3 regions of the Microbulbifer weihaiensis genome follow, and region 3 is predicted to be linked to each of the others. Evidence: predicted binding sites of a transcription regulator. Region 3 holds the regulator's gene; each other region holds the start of a gene.
The links. The regulator LexA, encoded in region 3, represses DNA repair genes until DNA is damaged. The targets are predictions, from matches to a motif close to ACTGTNTNTANANACAGT.

Region 1 (3,279 bases), on a different contig from region 3:
GTCCATTACCGAGGGCATGATCCGCAAGTTGTTCAAAGAGCTGAAAGGTGTGGAGCTGGGCGAGTTCCCGCGTATGCCATACAGCGAAGCGATGGCCAAGTTCGGTTCCGACAAACCGGATCTGCGTATCCCGCTGGAGCTGGTGGACATCAAGGATCTGATGACCGAAGTGGACTTCAAGGTGTTCTCCGGTCCCGCCAATGATCCAAATGGCCGTGTTACCGCGCTGAAAGTGACTGGCGGCAACGACAAGCTCACGCGCAAGCAGATCGACGATTACACCAAATTCGTCGGTATTTACGGTGCTAAAGGCCTGGCCTACATCAAGGTCAACGATCGCGCAGACCTGGAAAATGGCCTGCAGTCACCGATCGTGAAGTTCCTGCCGAATGACGTGCGCGGTGCGATCCTGGATCGCCTGCAGGCACAAAATGGCGACCTGATCTTCTTCGGTGCGGACAAGGGCAAGATCGTTACCGAGGCCCTCGGTGCCCTGCGTTGCAAACTGGGTGAAGACCTCGACCTGTATGTGGCTGAGTGGGCGCCGCTGTGGGTGGTGGACTTCCCGATGTTCGAAGAGAACGACGATGGCAGCCTTACTGCACTGCACCACCCGTTCACCGCGCCTTCCTGTGCGCCGGATGAGCTGGAGAAAAACCCGCTTGCAGCCTTGTCCCGTGCCTATGACATGGTACTGAACGGCACCGAGCTGGGTGGTGGCTCCATCCGTATCCACAACCAGGATATGCAGCAGACCGTATTCCGCGTGCTGGGTATTGAGGAAGAAGAGCAGCGCGAGAAGTTTGGCTTCCTGCTCGACGCCCTCAAGTACGGTGCTCCGCCCCACGGTGGCCTGGCATTCGGTCTCGACCGTCTGGTAATGCTGATGACCGCTAGCGATTCCATTCGCGACGTGATCGCTTTCCCCAAAACCCAGAGCGCGGCCTGTGTGATGACCGACGCCCCCGGCCTGGTGGATACCAAGCAGTTGCGGGAGCTGAGCATTCGCCTGCGCAGCAAAGAAGACCAGATTAGTTAAGTTGGAAAGACCGCTGCAAGAGCCTGCCCGCAGGCTCTTGCAGGGAGACGACGTAGGAGACATCGATGGCTGGACATAGTAAATGGGCCAACATCAAGCACCGCAAAGCAGCTCAGGATGCCAAGCGGGGTAAGGTTTTCACCAAGATTATTCGCGAGCTGACCGTTGCCGCGAAGGGTGGTGCCAATCCGGATGACAACCCCACTCTCCGCGCCACCATCGATAAAGCGCTGGGCGCAAACATGAAGCGCGACACCATCGACAAGGCGATAGCCCGTGGTGCCGGCAATGCGGAAGGTGACAACTACGAGTCGGTAACCTACGAAGGGTACGGCGTTGGCGGGGTAGCGGTGCTGGTTGAATGCCTGACCGACAACCGCAATCGTACCGTGGCGGACGTGCGCCATGCTTTCACCAAGCGGGGCGGCAACCTGGGTACCGACGGATCCGTTGCCTATCTGTTCTCCCGCAAGGGGCAGATGTATTACGAGCCGGGCGTGGATGAAGATGCCTTGATGGAAGCGGCGATGGAGGCCGGTGCCGAAGACATCGAAACCAATGATGATGGCAGTATTGAGGTGACTACAGAGTTCACCGATTACATGCCGGTGAAGGATGCGCTGACAGAAGCGGGTTTTGCGCCGAGCAATGCTGAAATCGCGATGATCCCGTCCACGACTGTGCCCCTGGATAAAGAGGGCGCAGAGAAGGTGTTGGCGCTCGTGGATATGCTGGAAGACCTGGACGACGTCCAGAACGTGTATACCAATGCCGATATCCCGGAAGAGGTGATGGCTGAGCTGGGTTGAACCCTCTCTTCAACTGCCAGTGAAAATGCCCCGCTTGCCGGGGCATTTTTGTTTCTGCCGGAAAGAACTCCGCGATCCTCCTTGACGCTCGCGCGCGGCCTTGGGACACTTCCCGCATTAATTGTATAAATGTACAGGGGATTGCCTGCCGTGACCCGAATTCTGGGGATTGATCCCGGCTCGCGTAAAACCGGGTACGGCCTGATTGACGTGGATCGATCCCATGCCCGCTACGTGGCCAGCGGCGTCATTCGCCTCCCCGACGGGCCTCTGCCCGAGCGCCTCAAACTGATATTTGATGCCGTCAGCCAGATTGCGCAGCAGTACCAGCCGCAGGAAATGGCGATCGAAAACGTGTTTATGTCCAAAAGCGCCGGATCTGCCCTGAAACTGGGGCAGGCGAGGGGTGCGGCCATTGTGGCTGCAACCCATGCGGATCTGTCTGTGGCCGAGTATGAAGCGCGCAAGGTCAAGCAGGCGGTGGTGGGCAATGGTGGGGCGGACAAGCTGCAGGTGCAGCATATGGTTAAAACCCTGCTGAAACTGCCTGCCTCACCGCAGGAAGATGCCGCGGATGCACTCGCTGTGGCGCTTTGTCACATGCATACCATGCAGACTTTGATTCAGTCTTCGGCGGGTTCCCGGGCACGTTTCCGTCGTGGGCGATTGAGCGTTACATAGTTGCCATTGGGTGGTGTTTCTAGCTATGTGGTCCGCTGTTGGTGAAATTGGTGGCGGCTTTGCTTACCGGGTACACCTTTGCGGGACGCGCCGTGTACCCATCCATGGGGGCTCGGATGCGGCCGTTCGGGCCGCATACGGCCCCGCAAAGGTGTACTCGGTATCAAATCCTTCATTTCGGACTGCGGTGCTTCCGAAACCCGCCGGGTGTGGCAAGTAACCTTTAAGTTTGTGCAATATACGAAGCGAAAGTGCTGCAGCCGGTGAGGGTTTGCGAGACCTTCTAAAACAGGGATGTTTTAGAAGAGCCCCTATGGATGGGTTCACGGCGTGTCTCGCAAACCCTTACCGGCTGTAGTGCTGCCACATAACTGGAAAAATGCGTACCACCGGACTTCAACGTAAGCCCGGAACCCAGAATGTAGGATCAGGAATAACAATGATCGGAAGACTGACCGGCACCCTTGCCGCCATCCAGCCACCACAACTATTGGTGGACGTTCAGGGCGTGGGCTATGAAGTGCTGGCCCCCATGACCACAATTTTCGAGCTCCCGCAGCTCGGTGGCAGTGTGCAATTGCATACCCACCTGGCGGTATCGGAAACGTCACAGCAGTTGTTCGGATTTATCCGCGAGAACGACCGTCAACTGTTCCGTACCCTGATCAAAGTGAACGGCGTTGGCCCGAAGATGGCGCTTGCCATCCTGTCCGGGCTGGACGGCGCCGCGCTGGCCCGCTGCGTGGCAGA
Region 2 (3,279 bases), on a different contig from region 3:
AGCCAGTGCCGCAGCCGTCGGTTCGTTGATGATGCGCTTCACATCCAGACCTGCGATACGGCCGGCGTCTTTGGTAGCCTGACGCTGGGAGTCGTTGAAGTAGGCCGGTACGGTGATTACCGCTGCGTCCACTTTCTCACCGAGGAAGTCTTCCGCGGTTTTCTTCATCTTTTTCAGTACTTCGGCAGAGATCTGCGGCGGTGCTTTTTTGTCGCCCTTCACTTCTACCCAGGCATCGCCGTTGTCGGCTTCAACGATGGAGTAAGGCACCATTTTGATGTCTTTCTGCACAACGTCGTCTTTGAACTTGCGGCCGATCAGGCGTTTGACGGCAAACAGGGTGTTGGTCGGGTTGGTCACCGCCTGGCGCTTGGCTGACTGACCTACCAGTACTTCGTTGTCATCAGTGAACGCGACGATGGAAGGCGTAGTGCGATCGCCTTCAGCATTCTCGATTACGCGAGCCTTGTCGCCGTCCAGTACCGCCACACAGCTGTTGGTAGTACCCAGGTCGATGCCGATGATTTTACCCATTTGTCTGATTCCTCACTTGGCTGCGCGCGCCGGCTCTGTGCCTGGTGCTGCGCGGTTGTATTCGGTTGTTTGCTTATATTGGTGCCGCCGTCTTGTTTTCAAGGGCGGCACCGCAGGTTTTATCGCCCTGTTACGGCGCCTTGCTGACGACGACCATCGCCGGGCGCACCAGGCGACCGTTCAGGCGGTAACCCTTCTGGAACACCTCGAGAACAGTATTCGGCTCGACGTCACCATTCGGAACCTGCGCCATGGCCTGGTGCAATTCCGGATCGAAGGGCTCGCCAGCGGGATCGATGGTTTCCACGCTGTATTTGCCAAGGGTGTCGAGGAAAGACTTGTGGGTCAGCTCAATTCCCTCGACCACGGACTTGTGGGCCTCGTGCTCACTGTCGATGGTGGAAAGTGCGCGCTCCAGGTTGTCCACGACGGGCAACAGGTCTTTCAGCAACTTCTCCACCCCAAACTTATGGGCCTTTTCCACGTCCTGCTGGGCGCGGCGGCGGGCATTCTGCACATCCGCCTGGGCACGCATAACCATGTCCTTGTGCTCCGCCAGCTGCTGGTGCAAGGAAGCGATTTCCACTTCCAGCGCACTCTCGCCAGTCAGCTCTTCCTGCAGAGCCTCTTCCGCTGCGTGCTGCTCTTCCGCACTCGGGTTTTCTACTTCCGCGGCCTGCTCGCCGGTCTCAATCTGCTCTTCTTCGCTGCGCTCTTTGGCCACTGCTCTCTCCGTCTGTGTCCGTGGGCTACTGCCAATAAAGTCGAAATAGTTAGGCCGGCCCCACACGGGTGCCGGCTCTGCCAATGCTCAGCTATATGGGGGCACCCGCCAGCACTTCAAGTAAGGACACCCAATACGTTTTCTCCAGCGCCCCCGGCAGCCGGGTATTCCGCTCCGCCGCCCTGGGGATTAAGCGACTGACACACATTCAGGCCCCGCAGTGATTGAAAGTCCGACACCAAATACTGTATAAACAACCACTATCCGAATGGCCATAGAAGCTATTTTCATATGTTGCTGCACCTGTCTATCAGTCAGTTCACCCTGGTCGACCAGCTGGAGCTGGAGTTCGGCCCCGGCACCAGCACCCTTACCGGTGAGACCGGCGCGGGCAAATCCATCACCCTGGATGCCCTCGGCCTCGCGCTGGGCGACCGTGGCAACGCCGAACTGGTTCGCGCTGGCGCCAACCGCGCCGATATTCACGCCACATTCGATATCAGCGCGCATCAGGACGCGCGCGACTGGCTGGAAGAGCAGGAGCTCGATGCCGGGCGCGAAGTGATCCTGCGTCGCACCATCGGCGCCGACGGGCGCTCGCGCGCCTATATCAACGGCCAGCCGGTCACTCTGATGCAACTGCGCACCCTCGGTGAGCAGCTGATTGATATCCACAGCCAGCACGAGCACCAGTCACTGCTGAAGAAGGAAACGCACCGGCGCCTGCTGGACGAATATGCCCACGCCGAGGCGCAGGGCGCCGAAGTGCGCATTCACTTCAAGACCTGGCAGGATCAGTACCGCCGCTACCGCAAACTGGCGGACAGCGCTGAGGAAACCCAGGCCCGCCGCAACCTACTGGAATACCAGCTCGAAGAACTGGATCAGCTGGCCCTGAAACCCGGGGAACTGGAAGAACTGGAAAGTGAGCAGCGCCAGCTGGCCAATGCCGGGGACATCCTGAGCGGCAGCTACCAGCTGGCCGCCTTGCTGAATGGTGGCGAGGGCGATATTGCCGAGCAATTGCACCGCGCCCTGCAGCTGGTCAGCGCGATGCCGGAGCAGAGCCCGGCGCTGGTCGATGTGGCGCAAATGCTCGACAGCGCCCGCATCCAGGTCGATGAAGCCGCCAGCACCCTTTCGCGCCACATCGACCGGTTTGAAATGGATCCGGAGCGGCTGGCGGAAGTCGAGGAGCGCCTGTCGGCAATTTACTCCATTGCCCGCAAGCACCGGGTTCAGCCCGACCAGCTGCCCGAGCTGCAGCAGCAATGGCAGCAGGAACTGGACGAAATCGGCGCGCCCGATGCCCTCGACAAGCTGGCCGCGGAATGTGAACGGCTGGAACAGCAGTTCCGCAAGAGCGCCGCCAAACTGACCAAGCTGCGATCGGCAGCCGCGCTGAAGCTGGCCGAAGCAGTCAATGCCCAGCTGGCGGATCTGGCCATGCCCCACGCCCGTGTGGAGCTGGCGCTCACTACGCTGGAGAAGCCCGCTGCCAGTGGCCTCGAGGAAGTTGAGATACTGATCTCCACCAACCCCGGGCAACCTGCGCGGGCGCTGGGCAAAATTGCCTCCGGCGGCGAACTGTCCCGGGTCAGCCTGGCCATACAGGTGGTTACCGCACAGACTTCCCGCACCCCCACCCTGGTGTTCGATGAAGTGGATGTGGGTATCGGCGGCGCCACCGGCGACGTGGTCGGCCGCCTGCTGCGGCAACTGGGCGAGCGCGGCCAGGTCATCTGCGTTACCCACCTCGCACAGGTCGCGGCCCGCGCCCACCGGCAATACCTGGTGGAGAAGCACAGCGATGGCGAGGCGGCTTTTGTCGCATTGCGCGAACTCAAGGACGCAGAGCGCAGCATCGAAGTTGCCCGCATGCTGAGCGGCGAACCCACACCACAGTCGCTGGCCCACGCCGAGGAAATGCTGAGCCGTGCCTGAGCGGTCACAGAAAAACCGCCGGTAATACCCGCCACAGACCGAAATTGACCGAAAGCGGCAGTAGATTCACTTTATAC
Region 3 (3,279 bases):
GACGGCAAAGCAACGGGCTGGAAGGCGTTTTACACCGCCGGGAAGTGGCAGGTAGAGGCGCCGGCCAAGAAGAAGCCGGCGGCCAAGAAAAAGGCCGCAGCGAAAAAGGCACCCGCAAAGAAGCGTCCGACCGGTAGCAAAAGTTGATGAGTAACCCCTATACCGGCAGCGTGGCTTCTGCGCTGCGGAAAGGCCAGCTGTTGCTTGAAGTGGTATCCGGTGGGGCGCGTGCGGATGCGCCCCCCCTTGCGGAAACGGCACTGCTTGAAGGGGCTCTGCTTCACCTGTGGCGGGCCTACCGGGCGTTCCTCGGCGAGCAGGCCCACCAGCTGGGGCTGGGCGCTGAGCCGGAAAGTGCCCGAGCGCTGAAGAAGTTGGCCGAGGCACGGCAGAAAACCAGTGCGGAAATCGATGAACTGGTCGGGTTGGAAGAAAACCCGGACAGCTGGTTATATGGGATGGCTTGGGCGTGGAAGGGGCTCTGGCGGCTTTCCGCCCAGAACCCGTTGGCAGATGTCGGTAAAGCCGGTGGCGCTGCAGCGGCCTCCCTGATTCCTCTGGCGCAGCTGGATGAGCCGCGGGTAGATACCCTGGGTGCTCAAAAATTAACCTTTTGGTGCCGTTCGCTTAGCGAGCTGATTGCTCGCCAGCGTGCCCAGGGGCAGGAGTGGTAGCGGGGTAATCGTGGGCAGCTGTGTTACACTGCGCGCAAATCCCGCTGTAACTGGAGAAGTGAATGTCCTCTGAGACCTTTGAAATCATCGAGTTGTCCAATGGCGATGTGGCGCTGCGCCGTGCCGGCCACAAGGAAGACCCGCTGGTACGCATTCATTTCTCAGAGGAGAGCCTGCACTTCCTGCGCGAGCACAAGGTCGCCATCGCCCGCGCGATGCTCGAGGCCGGTATCGAAGCCGTTCAGGATTTGAATGAGCTGGAGCCTGAGCCCTTTGAAGAAGAGGACGTGGATCTCACCGAACACACGATCCACTGAATTCTGCGACCATTGGCGGCAGCTTGCTGCCGCACATAAAAAAACAGGGCCCATCGGGCCCTGTTTTTTTATGCATGACTGCCAGGTGGGGTAGGTCGGATCAGTCCGCGTGTTGGCGGATAACCCCAACAGCCAGCCCTTCGATGGCAAAATTCTTGTCGCGCATATCCACCTGGATAACATCAAACTCCGCATTCTCAGGCAGCAGCTGAACCGTCGCCTGGTTGCCGCGGCGGCGGAAGCGCTTCACGGTAACCTCGTCATCAATTCGGGCAACAACAATCTGACCATTGCGGATGTTGTCAGTGCGCTGCACTGCGAGTAAATCCCCGTCCAGAATGCCCGCGTCTTTCATGCTCATCCCGTGCACTCGCAGCAGGTAGTCTGCTGGCGGGTGAAAGAATTCCGCAGGTATCTCACAGTACTCTTCGATGTTCTCTTCCGCGAGTATTGGATTGCCCGCGGCTACGCGCCCAACCACTGGCAGCCCAGTATGGTGATCCGGGATTCGAATACCCCGGGATGCTCCGGCCACCATTTCGATTGCGCCTTTTCTTGCAAGGGCCTTCAGGTGTTCTTCCGCAGCATTGGGTGAGCGAAAACCCAGCTCCTGGGCGATTTCGGCCCGGGTTGGTGGGTAGCCTGTTTCATCCAGATAGGACTTGATCAGATCCAGAACCTGAGCCTGGCGAGCAGTGAGATTTGTCATGGGCATTCCTGTTGTCTGTATTTTTATACAGTTGCTGTGATTATATACAGATTTAGGGGTAGCGCAATCTTTCACGGTGGGCGCTAAAAGGGCTGCTAAACTTGGGGTGTCGCTGAAAACTTTTTGCTGCCTGATGCAGCGCGAATTGAATGGAGGTAACGAAAAGACAGGAACCAGTACCGCCGGAAAATATCCCGTGTCCGCTCAGATGTCGTGGGTGTACAGCACTGCGTGCTAAGTGCCTTCGGCGCATTTTCCCGGGACCGGCTCGGTAAATTAAACCGCGTTGTTTGAATAAGGAGAAGGCATATGCTGGATGCAAAAATGCCGGAGGCGTGGCGAGTGCTGCGTATTCAATCGGAACTTGTCGATGGCATTGAGCGCTTGATCAGCCTCAAGGGGGCAGTCACCGTTTTTGGCAGTGCACGGTTCCCGGAAGATAGTCCCGAGTACCAACAGGCCGTGCGTCTTGGCGAGCTGCTGTCCAGTGAGGGTATTCCGGTGATAACCGGCGGTGGCCCCGGTTTGATGGAAGCGTGTAATCGAGGTGCATTTCCGGAATCGGGCTCTTCCATTGGCCTGAATATCGAATTGCCCTTCGAGCAATATCCCAATGCCTACCTAGATATCAGTTTGCACTTTCGCTATTTCTTCGTCCGAAAATTCATGTTCGTAAAGCACGCTGTGGGCTTTATCGCGCTGCCCGGTGGTTACGGCACAATGGACGAGTTGTTTGAAGCGCTGACACTCGTGCAGACAAAGAAAGTCTTTCGGTTTCCGATTGTGCTGGTGGGCAAGCGCTATTGGGCAGGCCTGGTGGACTGGCTGATGAACACGGTACTTGAACGGCAGTGTATCGATGCCTCGGATCTCAATCTTTTTCGGCTGGTTGATACGGTCGATGAAGCAGCGGAAATCATTATCGAATATATTCGAGAGCGCAATGAAACGCCCTGATGCAGCCTAATGTTGCGCGCACGTCAGGGTGAGGTGAGCGTGAGCGCATTCCAATCCGTTGCCAGTTGGCTGTGATCAGTAACCTTCATCAGTGCCGGAAAAGCTATCCCCCTCCAGCCGGTCAACGGCATTCTGTGCCGGCGAAAGCACCGGGCTTCGGTAACCCCCGTCTTCCGCATCCTGCATTTCCTCCGCTAAACGCCCGTAACCGGCATTGGCGTCCTCAGGAGGAGCAGCGCCTATCACTGGCAGTTGAGGCCAGCTGTCAAACTCGATTTCGTCGACGGTGCCGTCGAGATACTGTATTTCGATGCTGTGACCCTGATAGTCCACCGCGACCACCTCAAAAAGGTCGCCGGTATCAAAGTTCTCGAACCAGCTACCGATTTCCGGGGCAATTCTGGCCATGCGCATGCCCTCCTGTTGCGAAATTTTTGATCTCTCGTAGGCAATCTAGTGTTGTTGTCGGCAGCCCGGTAGTTCAATGGATCCGCTTTGCGGCAGGCGCAGGATGGCGCGCAGGCCGCGGGATTGCGGGGTATGGGGTAGCTGCCTGATGCGAGGTTGTTCCATTTGCCGCCGACTGTGCTAGTCTCGTGTGTTAAACAAGCGTTTAAATTAA

Region 1: ruvC (crossover junction endodeoxyribonuclease RuvC) is a predicted target of LexA. The motif match lies at 1,969-1,986, and genes of this name have one in related genera.
Region 2: recN (DNA repair protein RecN) is a predicted target of LexA. The motif match lies at 1,503-1,520, and genes of this name have one in related genera.

Annotation. Positions count from the first base shown of each region.
Region 1 covers NZ_JBLWFL010000023.1:4,046-7,324, forward strand. Annotated here, with positions in the region: gene aspS (aspartate--tRNA ligase) at 1-1,039, shown strand, start outside; gene ACNKU7_RS18055 (YebC/PmpR family DNA-binding transcriptional regulator) at 1,105-1,848, shown strand; gene ruvC (crossover junction endodeoxyribonuclease RuvC) at 1,999-2,529, shown strand; gene ruvA (Holliday junction branch migration protein RuvA) at 2,969-3,279, shown strand, end outside.
Region 2 covers NZ_JBLWFL010000001.1:788,579-791,857, reverse strand. Annotated here, with positions in the region: gene dnaK (molecular chaperone DnaK) at 1-534, opposite strand, end outside; gene grpE (nucleotide exchange factor GrpE) at 665-1,258, opposite strand; gene recN (DNA repair protein RecN) at 1,550-3,202, shown strand.
Region 3 covers NZ_JBLWFL010000006.1:82,904-86,182, forward strand. Annotated here, with positions in the region: gene topA (type I DNA topoisomerase) at 1-147, shown strand, start outside; gene ACNKU7_RS08555 (DUF6586 family protein) at 147-674, shown strand; gene ACNKU7_RS08560 (hypothetical protein) at 737-991, shown strand; gene lexA (transcriptional repressor LexA) at 1,092-1,700, opposite strand; gene ACNKU7_RS08570 (LOG family protein) at 2,010-2,657, shown strand; gene ACNKU7_RS08575 (DUF6763 family protein) at 2,733-3,065, opposite strand.